Regions from separate parts of the Sulfurovum lithotrophicum genome, predicted to be linked through region 3. Evidence: riboswitches for the same ligand, from Rfam matches in the RefSeq annotation. Region 3 holds a riboswitch; each other region holds the start of a gene.

Region 1 (3,279 bases), 200 kb from region 3:
TGAATTTCGGGTCTTTGACACCCCACACTTTCAGCATATAGAGACTTGCCATTCTTTGGGAAAGCATACGCTGACGTCCTGCCATATTGACAATTTCACCAGAGTTTTTCCCCGTCTCTTTTGCAAACAGCTTTGTTGCTTTGTCCGATGCCGTCAAGAGTGCTTCCAAATCCCCCTGCAGCTTTTCTACTTTGCTGAGATTTGGGGTTTCCTGTAGTATTTTCCGAAGAGGCTTCCACTGTACTTCTATCTCATCCAGACTCTTTTTAATTGCATCATTTTTGGCATATGCTTTCAACAACTTCAGATGGTCTGTAAAAGCATCTATAGTCTGCTGGAGATCTTTGCCGGGAGTGCCGAATGTATTTCCCATCCCGACCATGGCATAATCCTTCAGCATACGCTGGGTAAACATTCTCTGCTTGCCGGCTATATTGACCGCATCTTCCGTATTTTGAATCTCAACTGCCGCCAATGATGCTGTCAGCAGGAAAAAGATCCCTATCTTTTTTATTCTTTTTTTCATTCTATTCATAATATACTATTTACCTTCCTGTGCAGCATACAGTCCTGTAGCAGTATTCATGTTTTTAAGGATCTCATTGGATTTTTTGTAGATCAATGCCGGAATAAATTTTGACTTTGATCTGTTCATAATCTCAAAGAACTTGAATGCTCTTTCCGCCTTTTTCAAGAGTGCCGTAATCTCCGGTGTATTCATATCTGATTTCATAAGGCGGTCAAGAGAATCTTTGAAAAGCTTCATCGATGCATCCATCTTTTTTTTGAATTGGGGATCGTTCACACCCCATACTTTCAGCATGTACAGACTCGCCATTCTCTGGGAAAGCATACGCTGACGGCCAGAGATATTGATGATCTCACCCGACTCTTTTCCTGTCTGCTTGGCAAAGAGGCCGACCGCCTCATTAGATTGCTTCAAAAGTGCCTCAAGGTCTTCCTGCATCTTTCCTGCCTTATCTTTGCTGGGCGGCTCATTCAGTGCCTGCTTAATGGGAACCCACAACTTCTTTACTTTCAAGAGACTCTCTTCTGTTTTGGGCTCCTTGTTGAACGCGATCAGCGAGTCAAGGTGGTTTTCAAAATTTGCCATTATCTTCGTCAGATCTTCTTTTGGATTTCCGAAATTATTCTGCAAACCTATCATTGCATAATCTTTCAGCATCCGCTGGGTATACATACGCTGTTTTCCGGCTACATCCACTGCCTGCGAAAGGTTAGCGATCTCAATGGCATGCAAAAATCCGATTGAGAAACACATTATTAGAAAAATTTTTATCCAGTATTGGAGAGGTTTATGCATTTTAACTCCTTTTTTTGTATTGAAAAAGGAACCAAAATAAAGTAATAAAAAGTATAGATACTACTTTACGCGGCGATCTGGCGAACTTAATTTTATCAAGTCCCATGACTTTCCGTCCCTGCTTCACAACAGGTTTGGCTTTTTCATTTTCAGACAATCTTTAATTTTGTCTTAATTAATTATACTTGTCATAATATTAAATTAACGTTATTTTTCTCTCTTTTTCTTTTTGTATTGATTTTTCATCATTTTATGAATATAATAACCTAAAAAAAGTACTTTGGATGAAAAAAAAGATATTACTCGGACTCTTTTTAAACCTTATACTGCATGCCGAAACGATGTCGGAAGTCTATTTGAAGAACGGATGTCATGGATGTCACGGGCTTTACGGTGAAGGGATCGGTGCGACTCCCAGACTGCAGGGACAAAGAGAAGAGGTACTGCTCAAAAAGCTGAAAGACTTGCAAAACGGAAAAACACGAACGGCATTTGGAAACGTGATGATATCTTTTGCCAAAAACCTGGATGAGAACCAGACCCTTGAAATGGCAAAATACCTCTCTACTCTCAAAAGAACGGAGCAGGACGAAGTATACGAGTTGGATTACGATGACAATGCAGGAGACGGGAGCTCCTGATCACTGTCTTCCACTGGTTTAGACAAGACAGTACTATTCTGCAGGAGCAAGCTCTTTTTTCTCGTCTGCCTGGGCTTCATTTTTGAAATTTGCACTATCCTCTTTGGTTTCAAATGCCTCTTTTGATGCACTCTCCTCCACTTCTGCAGCGGCTGCCGCATGATCTTTTACAGCTTCAGGAGCATCTATCGCAGCAGACTCCTCTTTTGCAACACTGTCTTCCGGTTTTGCAGATTCTTCTGTCTTTTTGACCTCTTCAGCTTTTTTGGCCTCTTCAGCTTTTTTTGCTTCTGCCACCGCCTTGGCTTCCTCTTCAGCCTCTTTCTCTTCGGCTATATAATCACTCAAGTCATCTTTACAATCAAAGAGTTCGTCATCTTTAATCTTTACGATCTTGACATTGGCACCGTAAGTATAGACCAGTTCTCCACCTTCTTTGCCCTGCTTTAGGATACCTGCAACAAAAAGAACGAGGATCAGAAGGTAAAGTGCCTTCATCATTCCTCTCTGGATCATTGAGGAAAGTAGTTTGAACACAAGCACAATGACAGATGCCAGCATCAGGTAGGTACCGAGCAGCTTATGTGCCTTCAGGTCCGCCTGTCCCGCTTCCGAGAGAAGATCCCATGCATGTTTTCCATCGGCAGATCCGGTAAGATATGCAGCAATTGCCGCCACAACGGTCAGTATCAGTAAGAAGAAAGAGATCACTCCGATCGCTCTTTTTTTTGTAAAAAGATTGATGATCTCCAATAAAAGCACCACTATCGGCAATGCAATGATAAAGTGGTCGACCGGCGGGTGCATAAGTGCCGGTATATCGAACGGTAGTGGTATCTCAGGTATTTTAAACGGTAGTGCTGGTAATTGCATAATTCATTCCTTAAATGTTGATGTGTAGAGATTATAACACAAAACTATTTAGTTTTATGACTAGAACGGTTTGACCACGACCATGATGACAATGAAGATCATCAGCAGTGTCGGTACTTCATTGTAGAATCTGAAATACTTCCCACTTTTGTAGTAGGGATCAACGATCAGCTTTTTACGTATCACATTGAGTGAAAAACTGTATGCGATCAGCAAAGCAACAAAGAAGAGTTTTGCATGCATCCATCCACCACTTTGAAAAATACCGGGATTCAGATAAAGCATAAGTCCACCCGAAAGTATCGTCGCCCACATCGCAGGTACACCGATGTAGTTATAGAGCTTGTACTCCTGTACCTCGACTACTTCTCCAAAAGCCTTGTTGTCAGCATGCTCCCTGTGGTAGATGAAAAGTCTCGGCAGATAAAAAAGCATTGCCAT
Region 2 (3,279 bases), 230 kb from region 3:
ACGATGCAAAGTATGCCTCCCAACTCTCTAAGACCAAAGCAGGTGCTGTATTGATCGATGCCAAGCATGCCAAACTGCTGCCTGAAACGAGTATTGCGTTGATCACGGATGAACCTTACCTGAAACTCGCACTGGCATCCAGGCTCTTCACGCAGAAGATCACGACAAAGGGAGATGTCCCCAAGAGAGGTAAAAATTGCGATATTGATGTACAGGTGCGTTTCGGTAAAAATGTGACCCTGGGTGACAATGTGACCATTCTGGCTGGCTGTTACCTGGGTGACAATGTGACTGTAGGCTCAAACACGCTCCTGCATCCCAATGTAACACTCTACCACGGTACGCAGATTGGGGAGCGGTGCATCATTCACAGCGGTACGGTCATCGGCTCTGACGGATACGGTTTTGCCCATACAAGAACAGGAGAACATGTCAAGATCTATCAGAACGGCAATGCGGTCATCGAAGATGATGTCGAGATCGGTGCGAACTGTACGATCGACAGAGCGGTATTTGGTACGACCTATGTACGAAAAGGCACCAAGATAGACAACCTCATACAGATCGCACACAACTGTGATGTAGGGGAACACTGTCTGTTCGCTTCTCAGGTGGGGCTTTCCGGTTCCTCAACACTGGGCAGGAATGTGGTCATGGGAGGACAGAGTGCCACCACCGGGCATTTGAGTATCGGTGATTTCTCGACACTGGTGGGACGTTGTGTGGCGACGAAGTCACTTGAAGGCGGTAAGACCTATGGCGGTTTCCCGGCGATCGAACATAGAATGTGGCTTCGTCTGCAGGCTAAAATATCCGGATTGATCAAAAAGAAAAAATAGTTAGAGTATTTGTGCTATAATCGTTTCTATAAAATTATTTTTTAGGAGTTTTTATGAGCGGAACAATAACTAAAATAGACGAATTGGTATTGAGCGGCACAAAGGACGGAAAGATCACGATAACAACGATCAGTGAGCCTTACGGTGCAGGAAGTGAAAGTGTGGCAAGCATAGGGATCTCTCTTCAGGCAGGTACCGAAGAACCGGACTGGAAAGTACATATTCCAAAAGAGAATATCGATGCGGTTATCGCCGCACTTCAGGAAGCTAAAAAAACGTTATAAAAATACAGTATTGAAAGTCCGCAATTTTTATTCAGCGGCTTTCATCTCTTTGTACTGGGCAAGTGCTTTGTTCATAGAATCCCGGTCGGGAATCTTACGTCCCGCAATATAACCTACAATATTCCCTTCTTCATCGAATTTCGGTTTGATCCAGACCACGACAAGGTAGTATTTGCCTTCACTTGTCATGTTTTTGACATAGCCTTCCCAGTAGTTTCCTCCTTTGATCGTCTCCCATAAACCTTTGAACGCAGCTTTTGGCATGTCCGGATGTCGATTGATGCTGTGCGGTGAACCGATCAGTTCTTCCTTTGTATATCCTGTCAGCTCTCTGAATTTACGATTGGCATAGGTAATGATACCGGCTGTATCCGTTTCCGTGATCATGACACCGCCGTCGAAAGGAACTTCTTCATCGACGGGATCAGGCTTGACGATCTCTTTATCTGTAATAATGTTTTTGATTGTTCTTCCCATTTTTTTCCTTGTATGACTTTAGAAAAAATAAAACCGGTTTGAAAGGCGTATCAGGGAGGCATGATAACCTGGCAAACTTCATGAGTCCCATGGCTTTCCGTCCCTGTTTTGCAACAGGTTTGGCTTTTTCAATTTATTTTAGATGATTATATCACTGATTTACTTTAATATATTAACAAAGTATTAAAAATGACTTCAATGACTTTAACGATACTTTGCTACAATTGCACTTAAAGATTATGCGTATTATACGCGATAAAAGGAAGCGTGTGTCTGTTACCGAAACAATTAACTCACTATTGGAAAAGCGTATTTTGGTCATAGACGGTGCTATGGGTACGCAGATACAGGATCTTGACGTACCAAAAGAAGCGTGGATCGATCACAGTGGCAAAGAGCAGGAAGGCTGCAACGAACTGCTCAACGATACTGCAGCCGACCTGATCAAACGTATCCATAAACGCTACGCGATGGCGGGTGCTGACCTGATAAAAACCAATACTTTTGGTACCATGCCCTGGGTACTCGATGAATACCAGATGGGTGAGCGTGCCTATGAGCTCTCTAAAAAAGGGGCGGAACTGGTCAAAGAGATCTGTGTGGAGTATGGGACAGAGGTTTCACCGAAATTCGTACTCGGCTCCATCGGCCCGGGAACCAAACTGCCTTCCCTTGGACATATTCATTATGACGAGATGTATGAGGGCTACAAAAAAGTGGCTTTGGGGCTGATCGACGGTGGATGCGACGTATTTTTACTTGAAACATGTCAGGACCCTCTTCAGATCAAAGCAGCACTGCATGCCTGTCAGGATGCCGGTAAAGATCGTGGTGCTGAACTGCCGGTTATGGTTTCTGTGACCATTGAACTGAGCGGCTCCATGCTCATCGGTACGGATGCAGCCACCATTGTGACGATCATGGAGCCGTTTGACATTCTCTCTCTTGGCTTCAACTGTGGAACCGGTCCCGATCAGGTGAAGAAACATCTCAAAACGCTGAGTGAACTGTGCAATATTCCTATCTCCGTACATGCCAATGCAGGCTTGCCGCAAAACCGCGGGGGGTATACCTATTATCCGATGGGACCGGACGAATTCACGCAAAAACAGCTGGAATTTACGGAGTTTGACGGTGTAAGTTTTCTTGGCGGCTGCTGTGGTACGACGCCGCAGCATATACAGGCACTCAAGAAAGCCGTAGAGACCATAATACCAAAGAAATCCACAGGAACCATCGAGCCTTCCATCGCATCGCTTTTCAATACGACAGAACTTTTCCAGAAACCTGCACCTTTGCTCATTGGGGAGCGAAGTAACGCGACGGGATCCAAAGCATTCAGGGAGCTCATTATTGCGAGTGACTATGAAGGTACACTGACCGTGGGCCAGGCACAGGTACGTGACGGGGCACACTGTCTCGATGTGAACGTGGAGTTTGCAGGACGTGATGGTGCGGCGGATATGAAAGAGGTGATGGAGCTCTATAACCAGAAGATACCGCTGCCCCTGATGCCGGATGCTACCCGTGTGAACACAATGGAAGCTGCGCTCAAATGCATTGGCGGAAAACCCATCATCAACTCGGTCAATCTGGAAGATGGAGAAGAGAAGCTCGATGACATCTGTCGTCTTGCTAAAAAGTTCGGTGCCGCACTTGTTTGTCTGACCATCGACGAG
Region 3 (3,279 bases):
GCTCAAAGCAAACGCAACACGCTGTCTGAGCTGGTCCGAAGCATTCAGCGCATTTTCAAACCAGACACTTCGATAGATACCTAGACTGGTTCGGGTAAATTTGGCAGTACCGTCAATATAATCCTCTATAGGCTGATCCCATATGGAGTTAGCCATTTTTGCAAGTTCAATATGACGTTCCAAATATGTCAGATGTGTATCCGTATTGCTGTCATATGCAGAAGGGGCATTAAGCTGTGCATCTACCCAACCTTCGATACCCATTTGCATTACCTCTTCCATACTCTGTTCCGTAGGCCCAAAGGTTGATTGTATCAGAAGTTTGAATGCATCTTTCCTGGATGCGGAAGTTTCGACAACATTGATATCAAAAGATTTCATACTTGAAGTAGTATCGTTCTCGGCTGAAGCACTGATAACAATATCTGCGGTTTTACCGATATCATTCGATCCTGGTATACCACTGAGTTTGCCAGTTTTCGTATCAAAAATTGCCCATGTCGGTTTATTGACAATACTAAATGTAAGTGAACCGGGACCTGAATAATCTACAAATGGAGCAAAACTGTACTCTTCACCTGCCCTGGCGATCGTTGCAGGCTCACCCACAAGAATGGCAGGATCATAATAAGCTGCATTCCGTACGGTAATACTGAAAGCCGGAAGCGGTGCTTTCCCTCCTTTGCCGTCTTTGGCAATGATAATAATGTCTTCAAAGGTCTGATCGGCAAAAGCTTCCGACGGTGTACCGCTCAGCCTTCCCGTCTCAGTATCGAATGTGGCCCATACCGGTTTGTGCTTTATGGTAAAAGTGATCGTGTCACCATCTGCATCGTTCGCATCCGGCTGGAAAACATAATTGTCGTTAACCAGGACTTCTGCCGGCGGCGTTCCGCTGATGACAGGAGGATTGTTCACTACCGTAATACTGAAAGCCGGAAGCGGTGCTTTCCCTCCTTTGCCGTCTTTGGCAATGATAATAATGTCTTCAAAGGTCTGGTTGGCGAAGGCTTTCGACGGTGTACCGCTCAGCCTTCCCGTCTCGGTATCGAATGTGGCCCATACCGGTTTGTGCTTTATGGTAAAAGTGATCGTGTCACCATCTGCATCGTTCGCATCCGGCTGGAAAACATAATTGTCGTTAACCAGGACTTCTGCCGCTGGCGTTCCGCTGATGACAGGAGGATTGTTCACTACCGTAATACTGAAAGCCGGAAGCGGTGCTTTCCCTCCTTTGCCGTCTTTGGCAATGATAATAATGTCTTCAAAGGTCTGGTTGGCGAAGGCTTTCGACGGTGTACCGCTCAGCCTTCCCGTCTCGGTATCGAATGTGGCCCATACCGGTTTGTGCTTTATGGTAAAAGTGATCGCATCACCATCTGCATCGTTCGCATCCGGCTGGAAAACATAATTGTCGTTAACCAGGACTTCTGCCGCTGGCGTTCCGCTGATGACAGGAGCAGTATTAAGTACCTTGATATAAAAACCATCCGTTTTACTGCCGTTTAACCATCGTGTTTCAAGACCGTCTGTTACACCAATATTGAATGTATATCGTCTCCTGTCGTCTGTTGTGGGGGTACCCGTGAGTTCTCCTGTTTCACTGTTAAATACCGTCCATGCCGGTTGATTGTATATTTTAAAGCGTAAAGGACTTCCGTCCTCATCACTTGCAACAGGTTTAAAACTAAAAGTCTCCCCAGGCAATATTTTATCTTTTTCGGGAGTACCGCTGATCGTTGGCGGCGTATTTACCAGAAGGGTATAACCATCCGTTTTCTCCGGATATAACCATGTTACTGTTTCCCCGTCAAATGCTCCGATATTGATATGACTATAATAGCCGACATCTGATACTGTCGGTGTCCCGCGCAAGATACCCGTATTCTTGTCGAATGTTGCCCATGATGGCATATTTCTGATACGAAAAATCAACGAATCACCGTCTACATCATTCGCTGTTGGCTGAAATTGGTACATTTCTCCGGGTATAACACTTTGAACAGATTCCCCTTCTATAGTCGGAGCTGTCGCAAAAACAATCGAAGTTAGAATCATATAGAAAAAGAGTGATCTGAAAAATATGGGATAATTCCATTTAAGCCTTATGCTTTGATCAATATATAACTCGGGGGAAGGTACTAAACTGAATAATCTTCGAATGGAATAAAGAAATTCCAGCTGTGTATTTATGTAGTTCATTTTAATGTCCTTCTTGTATTTTTTAAGTACAAGGTTTAAGACAATCAGGATGGATAGAATACTATCTAAATTCACAACAGTATGAAAGAGAGTATTGGCAACCCGACTATCTGAATCCTCAGACTCGTGGCTTTCCGTCCCTACCTCACGATAGGTTTGGCACAACAATATTTTTATTACGAGCTCATTATATCATATTTTTAAAAATTATGCAATTTTTTTCATATTCTATTGAAAAGTATCACATTATCGGATTCAAATCCGTATTTGAACCACTCAACCCTGACCTTGCAGGGCATTGTTTTTTTTATCCCTACTGCACCAGCTTTCATAGTACTGCCTCTAATCTTTATTTCTTTGATTATACCAATCAAAAGTAAAAATAGACTACAATATATTACTAAAAATGAGGAGCTCTTTTGTCATTAGCCTTAGCAAGAAAATATCGTCCTGCCACCTTTGATGACCTCATCGGACAGGATTCCGTCTCCCAGACGCTCTCGCTTGCACTTGATGGCAACAGACTCTCTCATGCCTATCTCTTCTCCGGTCTCAGGGGAAGCGGCAAGACCTCCACTGCCCGTATTTTTGCCAAAGCGCTGCTCTGTGAAGAGGGAACCACCTCTCACCCGTGCGGTACCTGTACCCACTGTATCATGGCTGCGGAGAACCGCCATATGGACATCATAGAAATGGATGCTGCCTCCAACAGAGGTATCGACGATATCAAAGACCTCATCGAGCATACCAAATACAAACCCAGCTCTGCACGCTACAAAATCTTCATTATCGATGAAGTCCATATGCTGACCAACCAGGCCTTTAACGCTTTACTTAAGACCCTGGAAGAGCCGCCCGATTTTGTCAAATTCATTCTGGCAACGACCGATCCGCTGAAACTACCTGCGACCATCCTCTCCAGGACACAACACTTCAGGTTCAAGAAGATCCCCCAAAATCTTGTACTCAGTCACCTTGAGCATATCATGAACCTTGAAAAGATTGAGTACGAAAAAGAAGCGCTTGAGATCATTGCCCGTTCGGGTGCGGGGAGTCTGAGAGATTCACTCACCCTCT

Evidence for each region. Region 3 has a riboswitch for cyclic di-GMP ahead of YH65_RS11170 (DUF1800 family protein). Riboswitches for the same ligand answer to the same signal wherever they lie in the genome.
Region 1: another riboswitch for cyclic di-GMP. It lies ahead of YH65_RS02850 (type IV pili methyl-accepting chemotaxis transducer N-terminal domain-containing protein); the one in region 3 lies ahead of YH65_RS11170 (DUF1800 family protein).
Region 2: another riboswitch for cyclic di-GMP. It lies ahead of YH65_RS02975 (PAS domain-containing protein); the one in region 3 lies ahead of YH65_RS11170 (DUF1800 family protein).

What each region holds. Positions count from the first base shown of each region.
Region 1 is NZ_CP011308.1:596,913-600,191, reverse strand. Features, by position in the region: gene YH65_RS02855 (type IV pili methyl-accepting chemotaxis transducer N-terminal domain-containing protein) at 1-535, opposite strand, end outside; gene YH65_RS02850 (type IV pili methyl-accepting chemotaxis transducer N-terminal domain-containing protein) at 542-1,282, opposite strand; cyclic di-GMP riboswitch class I at 1,393-1,473, opposite strand; gene YH65_RS02845 (c-type cytochrome) at 1,609-1,965, shown strand; gene YH65_RS11185 (DUF2231 domain-containing protein) at 1,999-2,838, opposite strand; gene hemJ (protoporphyrinogen oxidase HemJ) at 2,899-3,279, opposite strand, start outside.
Region 2 is NZ_CP011308.1:624,248-627,526, forward strand. Features, by position in the region: gene lpxD (UDP-3-O-(3-hydroxymyristoyl)glucosamine N-acyltransferase) at 1-839, shown strand, start outside; gene YH65_RS02970 (hypothetical protein) at 893-1,123, shown strand; gene YH65_RS02975 (PAS domain-containing protein) at 1,151-1,600, opposite strand; cyclic di-GMP riboswitch class I at 1,660-1,734, opposite strand; gene metH (methionine synthase) at 1,870-3,279, shown strand, end outside.
Region 3 is NZ_CP011308.1:395,692-398,970, reverse strand. Features, by position in the region: gene YH65_RS11170 (DUF1800 family protein) at 1-2,058, opposite strand, end outside; cyclic di-GMP riboswitch class I at 2,296-2,373, opposite strand; gene YH65_RS01945 (DNA polymerase III subunit gamma/tau) at 2,622-3,279, shown strand, end outside.